Linked DNA regions of Flavisolibacter tropicus. The protein of the gene in region 1 interacts with the protein of each later gene in a pairwise test. Links are inferred from orthologs where the notes say so. Each region holds a gene or a part of one and is shown in the gene's direction. Other genes may lie near its edges.

Region 1 (7,765 bases):
CATGTCTTCATCCGGCCGTACTAAGTCGCCCAGTAAAGACCATAGCCCTTCAAACTCTTTCAGGTCCGATTTGATCAGCAACACTTTCAATTTTTTATTCTCGTAGCCGAAAATCACACAGTCTACAGAGATGGCTATATTGAAAAAGTCGAGGTGCGTTTTTTTCTCAATCTCAGCGGTTTTTAAGCCTATTTTTTGCATAGCTTTTATTGTAAAGTGATCGGTATTATTTTTTGTGCGGCGCTTGTATAGATCCTGATATAGTAAGTACCGGACGCAGCAGGTAAACCACTTCGGTTAAACGACAGCTGGTGTTTGCCTTTTATCAGAAACTTTTGTTGTAGCGTTCCCAGTTGTTGACCAGAAAGGTTCAACAAATCAATGCTGGTGGTGCCACTTTGGGGTACATATAGCTCCACTACATAGTTAGTATGAACAGGGTTGGGAAATACTTTGGCTTCCAATGTGGTACCGCTGGTAGGAATGTTTACTACCGGCGTTACGGAAATGTTGTTGACATTGCGGTTGACATACACATGGTATTCACCGGGTTGTAAACTAATGGTTTGCGCTGTTCCTGTAGACGTAAAGGTGGTGTTACCAAAATAGTCGTACCAGGTACCGGCCGTTGGGAAGGTTACGGTGCTACTGGTGGTTGTTACATCAAAGTTGCCCACCACTACCAGCATAGATGTATCGCCACTGGCCACTTTCAACCATTTAAAGGCATCGCTAAAGTTTTGTGTAATAGTGCCGCTTTGAAACAACTCCTTATACCAAGCGTGAAAGCGCAGGGCATTTAAACCACTATATATATTATATACGCTTTGGCGACGAGGCTCGTTTTTATAATCCCAGCGAATGGGCTTGGGATCTAATTTTTTATCACAGTTGCCGCTTTCATCGTTATTGCTGGATAAGTAACAACGGGAGAAGTCGTAACCCAGCTCGCCAAACTGCCAGATCATCTTAGGACCGGGGATGGTTAACAGAAAGGCAGCATCCAACTCCATGCGTTTTAAGGCAGTAGCTGTATCCTTAATGGAATAGCCACTAACAGCATTCCCATATTTGATACTCTTATACGTTACACGCTCTTCATCGTGACTTTCCATATAGGTAACGAGGTGCGGTTGTGTCCAACCACGTACGCTGTGGATACCCCAATCAAAATTCCAGCGGTCGCGGTAGCCCATAGCTGCCTGCATGTAGCTATCGTTTAAATTACCCCAAAGCAGGAAGCCATTATCGGCCAGCTGCTTTTCTTCTGTGTTAGCCGTTAGGTGCTCCAATATCATATAGGCATCGGGAGCTACTGCTTTTACGGCATTGGCATAACCATTCAATATAGCCACCCGGCTAGCGTCGTAGGCAGACATGTCTGCGTCACTGGTAGAAACCTTTTGTGTAAGTCCCTTGGTAAAATCCAGGCGGTAGCCATCTATTTTATATTCGGTGAGCCAGTGTTGCAACACGCGGCCAAAGAAGTATTTGGTATCGGCGCTTTCATGATTAAAGTCTTCACCAAAGCCAAAGGCGTGTGGCTGTACTGTGTTGTACCAGGGATTATTACTGGCAGGACGGTTGTTAGCTGCATCCCAATACAACTGGGCTAACGGTGAAGGACCATAGGTATGGTTCAACACCATATCCATGATAACAGCAATGCCGTTTTGGTGGCACTTATCAATAAAGGCCTTGAGCTGATTGGCCGGACCATAGTATTTATCAGGAGCAAAGTATTGGAAACCATTGTAGCCCCAGCTAAGGTTGCCTTCAAACTCATTTACCGGCATCAACTCAATAGCGTTTATACCAAGGCGTTTGAAATAGCTTAGGGTGTCGGAAAGTGTTTTCCAGTCGTGGTTGGCAATAAAATCACGCACCAACACTTCATAGATCACCAAGCCGCGTTTATCCGGCCGAGAGAAGTTAGTAACACTCCAATTATACGCTGGTGCACCGGGCTGAAGTACACTAACCATTCCGGTTGTTTTGCCAGTTGGATAGGCTTTCAGATTAGGATAAGTAGTAGCAGAAATAAAACCATCGTTATTTGGATCCAGTATCTTTTCTGCATAAGGATCGGCAATCTTTAAGGCATTATCTACCTGGTATTGAAAGCCGTATTCAGTACCTGCAGTAAGTCCCTCCAGTCGTAGCCAAAACTTCTTGCCATCGGGTGTTTTATTCATGATGTAGTTGTTGCTGGGTGTCCAGTTATTGAAATCACCAATCAGACTGACAATGTTTTTTCCCGGGGCATGCAACACCAATGTGGCAGCGGTGCCGCTTGCATCATAGTTAATACCATCCTTAACACCAGCAGGCAGATCGGCCACTGGCGAGGTTACGCTACCCACCGTTAACTGCAGATTAGTAGTAGCGGTTTGTGTACCATCGTTAGCCGTTACTTGTACCTGGTACAAACCAGCCGTAACATAGTTAACGGTAAAGGTTTGCTCGTTAGTAACCGATAGCGTTTGCACTGTGCCATTACCAGCGTTCAGTGTTACGCTGGAAGGTTTATTCACTGCTACTTTAAATGTATACGCACCCACCGGAATGGTTTGGGTTTCCGGTTGTGGATTGAATAGAGGTTGCATAGCCGGCTCCAGCAGTTGCACGGCTAAATCAGCGTTATATACCGGAATGTACATGTCGCTGTTATCGGCATTAGCCTGTTTTTTAGAACCATTGCCCGTACGGAACAGAATGGCAATTTTGCGGATGGTTTCTGCCGCCGGCACACCAAAATAGCTTTTCAAGCTACCGTTGATGGTAAACGTCCATTTATTATTACCGATGTAAGTGGCTTGCAGGGATGCGTTGGGCTGGTTGAAATTTTGGCTGAACTTCACATACTTCCAATCGTTAGCTGTTGTGCTGAGATTGGTAATCACCCCTAAGTGTACATAGACATCGTTATTGGGGGTATAATTCAATAATCCTTTGTTTCCCTTATTGGCATCCACGGTTATAACGAGGTTTTGAGCAGCGTCATTTTCTGCAGGGAACAGGGGGGTATAGGTCAGCAGTTGGGCACGTAAGCACATAGATAGGGCCATGGTGCTTATAAGCAGCAGCATTCTCTTCATAGCAAGCGAATAATTGGCTAAAGATACAATATGTACTGAAAACACATTGTGCCGGCTTATTTTTTTCCAACTTTCTTTTGAGGGAAGGCTGGGAGAAAGCTGCACGCTGCAAGCCAAACAGCCGAGAGAGAGTTCAGGGTTGACAGACGACAGTCCACGGGAGAAAAGTCATTGGTGAGTGGTGAGTAATGAGTAATGAGTATGGAGTCCATAGTGAATGTATATAGGAGTAGAATAGGAGGAGTAGTGAATGTGGAAGGCAGGTAGAGGGCTTTATCTGTGCAGTTGGTACGGACTTACCTACAGAAGAGGTACAGATTAGGTACAGAAGAGGTACAAGAGAGGCACAAGAGACTAGGGATAGAGGAAGGATAAAGCAGGGGCTGTATACTCCCCCATGCGCGCCCCCAACCTCTAAAGGGGCACCTGCGCACAGAAGGCTTCTGTCCTAACATTTCCTTTTCATCTATTATAAACTCTGCTAATCTGTGATCCTCTTTTTCTCTTTAGCTCTTTGCAAAACCCCTCCTCAGTGGCGCCACGGTGTGCTCTGCGTGAAACGCCATCCAGAAATCTTCAAATCTGAAATCTTAAATCCCAAATCGTACTACTTTTAGGGCGTATGACAGACCGCGTAAAAGAATTACAACAGCACACAGTAGCCCTACTAAAAACTGCCAAAGCAGAAGGCATTACTCCCTCTGCTATCAATACCCTGCGTGAAGTACTCCGTTTTCATGAGTACCGCTATTATATACAAAACGACCCGCTGGTCTCTGACTTTGAGTACGATACCCTGTACAAAAGTTTGGAAAAGCTGGAAACCGAAAACCCCGACCTGATCACTTCCGATTCACCCACTCAGCGTGTGGGTAAGGGATTGACCAAGGAGTTTCCAACGGTGCAACATTTGGTACCCATGCTGTCGTTAGACAACTCTTATAACAGTGATGACCTGTTAGACTTTGACCGTAAAGCACGGGAACTAACTGGTGAGTCGGTCATTGAATATTGTGTAGAGCCCAAGTTTGACGGAGCCTCTATATCACTCCTATATGAAGACGACCGGCTGGTTCGTGGCGCCACACGCGGTGATGGCGTATATGGGGATGATATTACACCCAACATTCGCCAGATCCGCACCATTCCCTTAAGTGCGCACTTTGCTACTTATGGTTTAGACACCGTAGAGATCCGCGGAGAGGTACTGATCAACAAGAACAATTTTGCCAAGTTTAATGAAGCTGTAGTAGAAGCTGGTGGACAGCCATTAGCCAATCCACGTAATGCAGCGTCTGGTACCTTACGTATTAAAGACCCTTTGGAAGTGGGCCGTCGTAAGTTGGAAGCTTTTACATATAGCCTGGGTTACTTCTCTATCCTACCGGGACATGAAGGACCTCATACGCACTCCGAAACATTGGAGATGCTGTGGAACCTGGGTTTCCGCAGTCCCAATAAAGAAAAGAAGGTATTCAACGGCATACAAGCTGTAATCGATTATTGTACCGAGTTTGAAGCACACCGTGATGATCTGCCTTATGAAATAGATGGCATGGTGATCAAGGTTAACCGCTTTGACCTACAGGATAAAATGGGTATGACCACCCACCACCCTCGCTGGGCCATAGCCTACAAGTTCAAAGCTCGTCAGGCCACCAGCAAACTTCTTAGAGTAGAATATCAGGTAGGTAGAACTGGTAATATTGGCCCTGTAGCCAAGATAGAACCGGTAGCTATAGGTGGTGTTACCGTTTCTTCTATTTCCTTATTTAACGAAGACAATATCCGTGATAAGGATCTTCGTATAGGCGATACCGTATTAGTAGAGCGGGCTGGCGATGTGATACCTTATATTGTTAAATCCATGCATGAGTTACGCACCGGTAATGAACAAGTCATTCAGTTTCCCCGTAACTGTCCAGCTTGTGGTGATGAGTTATACCGTGCGGAGGAAGAAGCGGCCTGGCGTTGTACAAACATCAACTGTTCAGCCCAGGTGCTAGAGCGCCTCTTCCATTTTGCCTCAAAAGATGCTATGGACATTCGTGGCTTGGGTGAAGCTAATATTGAGAAGTTTTATAATCTGGGACTGTTGTGCACCATACCACAGATTTACCAGCTGGACTATGAGAAAATAGGAACCCTTGAAGGCTTTGGTCCCAAATCAATTACTAATCTGCAAACAGCAATTGCCAACTCCAAGAATCAACCTTTACACCGATTGATGTTTGCCCTGGGCGTGCGCCATGTAGGTGAAACGATGGCTAAAACCTTAGCGCATGCAGTGAACCATCTGCTTGACCTACAGCGCTTTACAGAGGCTGACCTGATGAATTTAGAAGACGTAGGCCCCAAGGTTGCTAACAGTGTATTTACCTTTTTCCAGAACGATGACAACATTAAAATGTTGCAGGAACTGGAAGGTTTAGGTCTGCAGTTAGTAAATGCCAAGAAGGATTTTGGCAATGGTGGCAACCTGGAAGGACAAACGTTTTTGTTCACTGGTTCAATGGTCAAATTAAAACGCAGTGAGGCTGAAGCGTTAGTAGAAGAGAATGGCGGAAAGATCGTGTCTGGCGTAAGCAGCAAGCTCAATTATTTAGTGGTTGGAGAGGACGCTGGAAGCAAGTTAGAGAAGGCAAAGAAGATTACTTCAATCAAAATAATTACGGAAGATCAATTTTTGAGGATGATTGGCAAAGTTTAGATAAGAAATTGTTTGGAAACGTTTTAACTTAGGAGTAGAATTCTAACTGGTAAGCTCCATCTATTCTCCATTTCAATTGATTAGTATGATAAATAAACAACCCGGCGAAGTGTGGAAACCACTTGTTTTTAGCGGCAGTGGTGCGTTACGCAACCGTTATGCTGTTTCCTCACACGGACGTATCGCCTCTTATAAAGAAGATATTTTAAAAGACGGTAAGCTACTAAACGGCTCTATTACAACGGGCTACCGTACGCTAAATTTACACCGTCCCGGTAATAAGGGCACCTTGTACATCCACCGCGAGCTGGCCCGTTTGTTCCTGAAAAGGACATCGCCCAAGTACAAGTTCGTGATCCACAAGAACCACGACAAGCTCGACAATAACATCAAGAACCTGCAGTGGGCTACATTGGATGAGATGATTGAACATCAACAAGGCAGCCCGGCTAAGATTGCTTACAAAGAAAAGCAAGCTAACCGCACAGTAGGCTTGAAACTAACCGCTACGCAAGTACGAAGAATCAAAGACCAGCTGAACAATAAGAACCGTCGTTTGACTATTAAGCAGATTGCCGACAAATATGCTGTAAGTGAAATGACCTTATACCGCATTAAAAGCGGCGAGAACTGGTCAAGAGTATAGAACCACGATTTTTAGGATTAAGAAGGATTAGGAGGAGAATGCTTATCACCTCCTAATCCTTCTTATGATTTTAAGACATGCCTCATTCTATATTTCCCAATAATCCTCATCAATCAAGTTAACCTTAGTTCTATTATGCTTGAACCACAGACCCTTACCTTTTTAAAACAGCTCAAGAAGAATAATAACAAACCTTGGTTTGATGCACACCGCGCGCAGTATGAAGCCGCGCGTATAGACTTTCAGAATTTTATTCAATTGGTCATTGACCGCTTGCAACAAAGCGACCCGTCTATTACAGGCACTATAGCCCGGAATTGTATGTTCCGCATCAACCGCGACATCCGCTTCTCTAACGACAAAACGCCTTACAAGACCAACTTTGGTGCTAGTATTAAAACAGGCGGCCGCAAGTCGGGACTGGCAGGCTATTATTTTCACCTGGAGCCCGGTAGCAGCTTTGTAGGAGGTGGCCTGTGGATGCCCGAAGCCCCTGCATTAAAAGCTGTACGCCAGGAGATCGATTATAACTGGGATGAGTTTCAAGCTATCATAAAAGCCAAGACCTTTCAGAAGAACTTTGGGGATGTGTATTCAGCCGATGAGATACGCTTATCTACTGTACCGAAAGGCTATGAAAAAGATAACCCTGCTATTGAATATTTAAAACTAAAAAGCTTTATTGCCGAAACATCCATAACCGACGAAGAACTCTTCACCGCTTCATTGCACAAAAAAACAGTAGCTGCTTTTGAGGCCCTGCAACCATTACTACAGTTTATCAACAGAGCAATAACGGATTAAAAACCTTTTAATCTATTCAGTACGTATCAGATGACGGCTGCTAGTGGGCAGATGACAGGAAGTTCCTCTGTCAACGATCAGCTGTCAACTTAATACGCCCCATATTCATAAAAACAAATTAAAACAAACTATATGGCAAAGGTTTGGTTCTTAACAGGCGCTTCCAGTGGTTTGGGAGAGGCTCTTGCACAGGCAATTATTGATAAAGGAGATATGGTCGCAGCTACGTTTCGCAGCGAAGAACAGGCCATTGCATTTAATAATCAACACCCGGAACGAGGTATTGGGCTTGTCTTAGATGTAACAGCAACAGACAAGATCAAGGCCGTAGTAGCCAGGGCCTATACACATTTTGGTTCTATTGATGTATTAGTTAATAATGCCGGCTATGGTACTGTTGGTGCCATTGAAGAGTTTAGTTTGGAAGAAATACGCCAGCAAATGGAAACCAACTTCTTTGGCACTGTAGCCGTAACCAAAGAAGTGCTACCGATAATGCGGGAGAAA
Region 2 (8,174 bases), 360 kb from region 1 along the record:
CACGCTTTCCAGTAAGGCTTCAATAACATCATTAAACAAAAAGCCCACGATCAGTGGCAGCATTCCCACAAAAAGCTTGGCGTAGAATTCTGGTTTATTGAACTGGAAGAATTTTTTCCAGTACAATACCACTACCGCCATGATAGCACCCAATTGAATGGCTACTTCAAACAGCTTGGTAAACTCGTTCGATTCTATACCCAGTAAGGAACTGGTAATGATCATATGCCCGGTTGAGGAAATAGGCAAAAACTCGGTTAGCCCTTCTACAATGGCTATAATGATGGCTTCAAAAAAACCCATTACTGAAAAACTAAAGCGTTATTTATTTTTAGGGTGGCGGAAGATTGCCACAATTAGAACTACCAATCCGATCAGGATAACAATCGGTGCTACGGTAATACGGCGTGCGCTGTATACCTCATTTGGATCAAACACATTGGGGTTGTCGCTGCGGCCACCAGCCATTAGCAGGAATCCAATGATCATAATGGCAATGCCGCCCAGCATCCATACCAGGTTTTGCTTATCAAATAGGGCAATAGACCTGTTTGGTGTTGTATCTTTTGCGGGTGTAGCCGTGGTTCTTTGACTTTTCATGACAAAACTTAAAGGGGCAAGATAAGTAGAAAATGAGTAATGAATCGTGAGTGGTCAATGGTGAGTGGTGAGTTAGGAGTCGTTTGCCCCACTAACTACTCACCACTCACCATTCACTAATACAGTTCGTCCAGCTTCATACGCAGGTATTTACGTACGCTGCGGTAGGTGCTGAAGAGGGTAATGGCGATACCTATAATTAATAAGGCAATGAATAAAAGGATCAGCGTCTTGGTATCGTTCAGGGCCCTTAATTCCGGCAGAAAGCTTTCTGCTGCCAGGGTTAAGCAATACACCAATATAATGGCAATGGTAGCACTAATAGCCCCGTTGACGATGGCTCGTACATTGAGCGGCTTAGCAATGAACATACGGGTAGCACCCACCATTTGCATGGTTTTGATCAGGAAGCGGTTAGAGAACATAGCCAGGCGAATGGTGTTGTCGATCAGTATGATCACTACCACGGCTAAAATAACGGCCAGCACCAATAGGATCAGGCTAATGCGGTTGATGTTCTTATTCAGGTTGGTTACCAACTCTTTAGGGTATTGAACATCGGAGATCAGCGGGTTGGCCTCGATGGTTTTTTCAATATTCGCCAACGTGTCGCTCTGTACATATTCGTTTTTCAACTTAAAGTTGATGCTGTTAGGCAGTGGGTTTTCGTCCAGTACGCCGGCCCAGTCCTGATTACCATCTTCCAGGTACTGTTTCTTGGCGGCCTCCTTGGTTACATACGTATATTGACGTACATAGGGTTGTTGCGCTATATAGTTTACGATAGCCGTACTGTCTTGCGAAGTGACATCGCTGCTTCTTAAATAAGCACGTACTTCCACGCTTTCCCTGAAATACTGGCCCAGTTTGTTGGCGTTGATCACCAGCCAGCCAATGATTCCCAGGAGGAAAAGGACAAGGGTGACACCCAAAATTGACATAAAGTACGAAGGTTTTCCACGCTTGGAACCTGCTCTACCGATTTGCGCCATGCTATCTGTTTTTATAAGGAGGAAACAAAAATAACCCTTTGAGCCTAAACCCGGCATACCGCTTATTAAAGCTTTGCCAATTCTCTAAGGCTGTTTATGATTATTTTTGCCTTGAACGGAGATTGGCCAGGGAATATTGCGGAAGGAGTTGACAAGTTGAAAGGTTGACAAGTTGACAAGGGAAATCGTAAAGAATGAGCCCATTCTATTATGAACGCAGTCAACATGTTAACCACATTGCCTTTTCAACTTATTAACTTGTCAACTAGTTAACCCCAGCTTCTCGTCTTACAATGACAACTTAAACAGAAACCAAATATCCTGATGGAGTATAATTTCAGAGCGATAGAGAAAAGATGGCAGCAACAGTGGACCGAGAGTAAGGTGTATCAGGTGCCCAACACATCTGATAAGCCAAAGTATTACGTACTGGATATGTTCCCTTACCCCAGTGGGGCGGGACTGCACGTAGGTCACCCTTTAGGATATATAGCCTCTGATATATTTGCCCGTTATAAGCGCTTAAAAGGCTTTAATGTGCTGCATCCTATGGGCTACGATGCCTTTGGCCTGCCCGCCGAGCAATACGCTATTGAGCATGGCGTGCACCCGGCCGTAAGTACCGCTAAGAATATTAAAACCTTCCGCGGCCAGCTGGATAAGATCGGCTTTTGCTTCGACTGGAGTCGGGAAGTGAACACTTCGGATCCAAAATACTATAAATGGACCCAGTGGATCTTCCTGCAACTGTTCAAAAGCTGGTATAACAGGAAGGCCAACAAAACAGAGCCTATCGACGGCCTGATCAAGGTATTTGAAGCGGAAGGGAATACAAATCATCCAATTCCCGATACCCAATTTCAAATTCCCAATTTCAAATCTCAAACCTGCAACTTCACTGCCGCAGACTGGAAAGGCTTTGATGAAAAAACAAAGCAGACCATCCTGATGGAGTACCGCGTGGCTTATTGCGGCTACGGTGAAGTAAACTGGTGCGAGGCCCTGGGGACGGTACTGGCCAACGATGAAGTGGTAAACGGTGTGAGTGAGCGTGGTGGCTACCCGGTAGTAAAGAAAAAGCTGCGCCAGTGGTACCTACGGATCACGGAATATGGCGATCGCCTGTTGGAAGGCTTGCAGCGTGTAGACTTCAGCGAGGCCATGAAGGAAATGCAAAGCAACTGGATTGGAAAGTCTAGCGGCGCTGAGATCACTTTCTCTATTCACAACTCACCATTCACCATTGACGTATACACTACTAGGCCTGACACCATCTTTGGTGTGGACTTTATGGTGGTGGCGCCTGAGCATGAACTGGTAGAGCAGATAGCTTCTGCAGAACAAAAAGCGGCTGTGGAAGAATACATTGCCTATGTAAAGAGTCGCAGCGAGCGCGAGCGGATGGCGGAGAAAAAGATCAGTGGTGTATTTACTGGTGCGTATGCCGTACACCCATTCTCTGGTCGAGAAATTCCCATTTGGATATCAGAATACGTATTAGCAGGCTATGGTACTGGTGCTATTATGGCCGTGCCTAGCGGTGATGAGCGTGATCATAAGTTTGCCCAATATTTTAATATACCTATCACCAACATCTTTGGTGAAGCGTATACAGGCGAAGATGCGGTAACGTCTAAAGACCTGGTGCTGCACCAGAGTGCGTTTTTGGATGGCCTGACGTATAAAGAAGCCACGGAAAAAGTAATTAGCAAGCTGGAGGAAATGGGAATTGGTAAACGTAAGGTCAATTTCAAGATCCGGGATGCGGCGTTTAGTCGCCAGCGCTACTGGGGTGAGCCCTTCCCCATCAAATGGATCGATGGTGTAGCCTATCCGCTGGATGAAAGCGAGCTGCCTCTAGAACTGCCACATGTGGAAAGCTACAAGCCAGGACCAGAGGGTGAAGGCCCGCTGGCTAACATACCCGAATGGACCGCACAACAGCTGGAAACGAACACCATGCCGGGCTATGCCGGATCCTCATGGTACTTCCTGCGTTATATGGACCCGCACAATGAAGCAACGTTTTCCGATAAAAACATCAGCGCTTACTGGAACCAGGTAGACCTTTATGTAGGTGGTACTGAGCATGCCGTAGGGCACTTGTTATATAGCCGGATGTGGGTAAAGGCCATGTATGATCTTGGCTTTATCACGTTTGACGAGCCGTATAAGAAGTTGCTGAACCAAGGCATGATCCAAGGTTCATCCCGTTTTGTATATCGTGTAAGAGGTACTAATAAATATGTATCTGCAGGACTAAAGGACCAATATGAAACCGATGACCTGCATGTGGACGTAAATATGGTGGACGGCGTAGATTTGGATGTAGACGCCTTTAAAAAGTGGAAGCCTGATTTTGCAGACGCGGAATTTATTTTGGAAGACGGTAAGTACATCTGCGGTGTGGAAGTAGAGAAGATGAGTAAGAGCAAGGTGAACACCGTGAACCCCGATAACATCGTAGAAAAATACGGTGCCGATACCTTCCGTATGTACGAGATGTTCCTCGGTCCTGTAGAAATGAGCAAGCCTTGGGATACCAAGGGTATTGAGGGCGTACACCGTTTCTTAAAAAAACTCTGGCGCTTGTTTGCCAACGAAAATGGCCTGGTGGTAACTAATGATAAGGCTACGCCAGAAGAATGGAAGGTGTTGCATAAAACCATTAAGAAGATTGAAGAAGATACGGAACGTTTCTCTTTCAATACAGCAGTGAGTGCCTTCATGGTTTGTGTGAATGAGTTGCAGGATTTGAAGTGTAACAAGCGCGAGGTGTTGGAGCCAATGTTGATCTTGTTAACACCGTATGCTCCGCATATTGCTGAAGAACTGTGGCACCAATTGGGCAATACAACTACGATACTGGATGCAGCTTATCCGAAGTTTGAAGCACAGTACCTGGTAGAGAGCACAAAAGATTATCCAGTGTCTATTAATGGTAAAATGCGTACACAGATCACTATTGATCTGAATGCTACACAAGATCAGGTGCAGGAGATCGTACTGGCAAATGAGATCGTACAAAAGTGGATGGAGGGCAAGCCTTTGAAGAAGTTCATCTTTGTGAAGGGTAAGATGGTGAATGTGGTGGTGTAGTTCTTATTAAACAAGTATTTCATAAAGAAGCGGCCCTACCTGATCAGGTAGGGCCGCTTCTTTTATACTTGGGTTTGGCAAAGCTAGTACTCCATTTTTCGGAAGGCCCTTTCAGCGCCTTTTATTTCATCCCATAATACCAACGTTTGACCCAGTTTGAATTGGCCGGTATACTTGTTTGTGTGACTTTCTATCTGAAAGTTCCAATGCTTATAACCTGCGCTTTTAGCCTCGTCTGTTGATGTTATCTTAAGGCTGATCGGTTTAGTAAAGAGGTCGGCTTCGCTTACGGTAAGACCGAACGAGATCTTGTTATCATCAATAACCAGATCTCGCATATTAGTAACAAAGAACCCTGGTATATGCGGGTGTCCTTCTGGAACTTCCTCCGTGGCTTCTTCAAAGTCTGTTGATGGGCCAAAGTACAAGCCGGTAATACGTCCGTCCTCTTTCCAAAGTACAATGTAATGGTTCTCTTTTATGCCCTTTTTATTAAAGGGAAAGTTGTTGATATATTCATAGGTGCCCACATAGGACGGATACTTATTGTTGTTTTCTGTGTCCGTAGCTGCTGCTATTGTTTCGTTGGAAGTCAAGCGTGCGCTAGGGTTGCGGCCATTACGGATAACAGTAGTCATCTTTTTAGTAATGAGATCCAGTTTGTGGATATTCTCTTCCTTTTCATGATCATAAGAACCACAAAAGAAAAGTTCGTTCTGGTTGTTTAAAAACAAGTCGCCTGTACAGCTCATGCCTTTGGGGGAGAGACGCGTAAGGGCACTTGTTTTCAGGTTGTACATAAATACAGCTCCTACTGGCATGCCTGCTGCGTCAAAAGCATCGGCGGTAAACAGCAAGAATTGCTCGTCTGGCGTAAGGATAAATTTGGAGTCACTGGATGTTGAATAATCCTTGGTAATAGGGCCCAGGTTATAGTTTTTTACCAGCTGTCCGTTGCGCTCATAGATATAGAGTTTATTCATATCCTGTACAAGGATGCGCTTACTATCTGCTGCCCAGCTTGGTGCATAACTTTCATGCGCACGGGTGAGCAGGCGAAAGCTTTGATCAACAAAAGAGAATAAGCCCGTATACCAAACACCATCCACAAATGTTTGAAAGGCAAGGTAGTTGCCATCCGGCGACCATACCGGTGCATACGATGTATGATTGCCTACGTTTATAGTCAGGTGTTTTTTAGTGTCTAACGAATAAGCCACCACTTTTCTAGTGCCGGTAGTATTGCTGGTATAGGCGATTTTGGAACCATCGGGCGAAAGACAGGCATCGTTTCCCTGAATGACTGAAACGGCCTTATTGGCTTTTTCATCAAAAACAAAGATTTTATCAGCCCGTTGGAAAGCCAGGTTGAAAGTAAGCGTTTGTGCCTGGCAGTTGTAAGCCAATACCAGAAGAAAAAGAAAAAAGCGCATAGGATATTTTGAATGCAAAGTACTTGTTTAGAAAAATAGGCATATCTCACAACTATCTTTTTTGATGCGTTCTTTAAAAAAGGTGTGAAATACGGAGATGAGAAAATAAGTAGTGTGCTGATTTCTTTAAAGGGCTACTTTGTTAATTAATCCAACTGATGTCAGGTCGGTTACATACTTTTCCTTAAATTAGAGGTAATTACTATTAACCAAGAGTTACATCTTCACCTTTCATATTAATTGGAATTTGTTGGTACGGCTTTGTTGCTAACTGTTATATAAAAGTTAAGGAGGCATGATGTTATTATTTGCAGATGTTTTTGGTGCTCCCAAAATTCCCTTCGCGGGTATTGATAAGGTAAAAGATAATGTACCAGATGTTATTATCTGGGCCGCACCGGTTATGTTTTTCTTTGTACTCCTGGAGTGGGTAATCTCGCGTTGGCAACACCGTAAGTTATACGATAAAAAAGAAACAATTGGTTCCATTTGCGTAGGTATTGGTAATGTGGCCATCAATACAGTCCTGAAGCTAACCTTGTTGTATGGTTATATAGCGCTCTATAATTTATTTCCCTGGCGCATGCACTTTAGCTGGTGGAGTTTTATTCCCTGTTATATACTTTTTGACCTTTGTAGTTATTGGGCACACCGTATTTCGCATGAGCAACGCTTTTGGTGGGCCACGCATGTAGTACACCATAGCAGCGAGAATTATAACCTTACCGTATCCTTTCGGTTAAGCTGGGTGCAACAGATCAAATTGATCTTCTTTTTGCCAGTAGTATTCATTGGCTTTCATCCAATCATCTTTTTCCTGGTAACACAGGTAGCTATCCTGTTTCAGTTCTGGGTGCATACTGAATATATCCGCAAGCTGCATCCTGTTATTGAATACCTTTTTGCTACACCGTCTAACCACCGGGTACATCATGGTTCGCAGGAGAAGTATATCAATAAGAATTATGGTCCTACTTTCATTATTTGGGACCGGATGTTTGGTACCTACCAGGAAGAAGACGAAAAGCCGATATATGGACTTACTCATGAACTAGAACATAAGTCAAATCCTATTTACATCAACTTTCACGAGTTTGCCGATATGTGGAAAGATGTAAAGGCAGCAAAAGGCTTGCGTAAAAAATGGTTCTACCTATTTGGCGATCCTATTGATATAGCGAAGGAAAAAGGGCAGCAGTCGCAACAAGAACATGCGTTGGTAACTATGGTTACGGAGGATTCCAAGTCGGCGTAACCGTATTCTCCATATACAAGATTTAGGGATATCAATAAAGAGTCTGTTAAAAGTGAAGAAGACAGCTTGCTATTCCTTATCCTCATCAAGAATAGGGTAATACCTGTACTCCCGTTCACTATGTTGACAATTCCTTCACAAAAGCGTAAAAGGTGAATTCTCTATTTTTGCAAAAATGGGTAAAGGCATTCTCTCCATATTAATCCTCATCGCATCCTTCTTCTTTTCAGATGAAGCGCAGGCGCATGGGCTGTCTGGTGAGAGCAAAACAAAGATTATTGTTGAGCAGCATAACCATGACCTACTCTCCGCCATTGCCAATACACACCGTTTTGATCTTGAACAAAGTTTAATAAGAATAGTGCCGGCATCCCGCTGTGGCCAGGTATATAAATATGTTGGCAATAGTCATTGGTCGGTGTTGTCGTTCTCTGCTGCTACCTTTCCCTATCACGTACGGTGTATCAGGGCTAGTGTACCAGCTAAAAATAGCTATCTATCCCACATCTACCCCTCGCATAACTTCTGGTAATACCTACTCGCTTTCTTTCATTTATACTAGCAAGGCCAATGGCTTTGTGTAGCCGCCTATCTATTATTTCCTAACTCTATAACTATTTAGTATGCCTCCGCATATAAAAACCCTATTGGTATTCTTAGGCATTGTTGCCGCTGTCGTTGCTTTAATGATATATGTACCTACATCAAAGCGTGGGAATCGTGATACCGCTTCTCTGCCTGAGGATAAAATATAATTAAGCAATTTCTAAATACCAGTTTATCATTAAAAAGAAA

The links. Proteins that work in one complex are often made in the same cells at the same time.
Region 2: the proteins of ligA (region 1) and leuS interact in binary tests that used the Escherichia coli proteins (3 or more experiments, as listed by UniProt). The link is inferred for Flavisolibacter tropicus from one-to-one orthologs.

What each region holds. Positions count from the first base shown.
Region 1 is NZ_CP011390.1:4,182,052-4,189,816, reverse strand. The notes cover bases 3,305-6,264. They hold ligA (NAD-dependent DNA ligase LigA), read left to right. Parts: upstream 3,305-3,720; coding sequence 3,721-5,808; downstream 5,809-6,264. Other genes in these bases: SY85_RS17845 (NUMOD4 domain-containing protein), read left to right, coding at 5,894-6,264. Outside these bases: SY85_RS17860 (NUDIX hydrolase), read right to left, coding at 1-201; SY85_RS17855 (alpha-amylase family glycosyl hydrolase), read right to left, coding at 207-3,098; more of SY85_RS17845, read left to right, coding at 6,265-6,454; SY85_RS17840 (DUF2461 domain-containing protein), read left to right, coding at 6,590-7,258; SY85_RS17835 (oxidoreductase), read left to right, coding at 7,391-7,765. UniProt on the Escherichia coli protein: DNA ligase that catalyzes the formation of phosphodiester linkages between 5'-phosphoryl and 3'-hydroxyl groups in double-stranded DNA using NAD as a coenzyme and as the energy source for the reaction.
Region 2 is NZ_CP011390.1:4,539,648-4,547,821, forward strand. What follows is about bases 1,523-4,891. They hold leuS (leucine--tRNA ligase), read left to right. Parts: upstream 1,523-1,916; coding sequence 1,917-4,691; downstream 4,692-4,891. Other genes in these bases: SY85_RS19425 (cell division protein FtsX), read right to left, coding at 1,523-1,541; SY85_RS19435 (TolB family protein), read right to left, coding at 4,775-4,891. Outside these bases: SY85_RS19415 (undecaprenyl-diphosphate phosphatase), read right to left, coding at 1-303; SY85_RS19420 (DUF3098 domain-containing protein), read right to left, coding at 322-600; more of SY85_RS19425, read right to left, coding at 717-1,522; more of SY85_RS19435, read right to left, coding at 4,892-6,124; SY85_RS19440 (sterol desaturase family protein), read left to right, coding at 6,420-7,379; SY85_RS19445 (hypothetical protein), read left to right, coding at 7,555-7,911.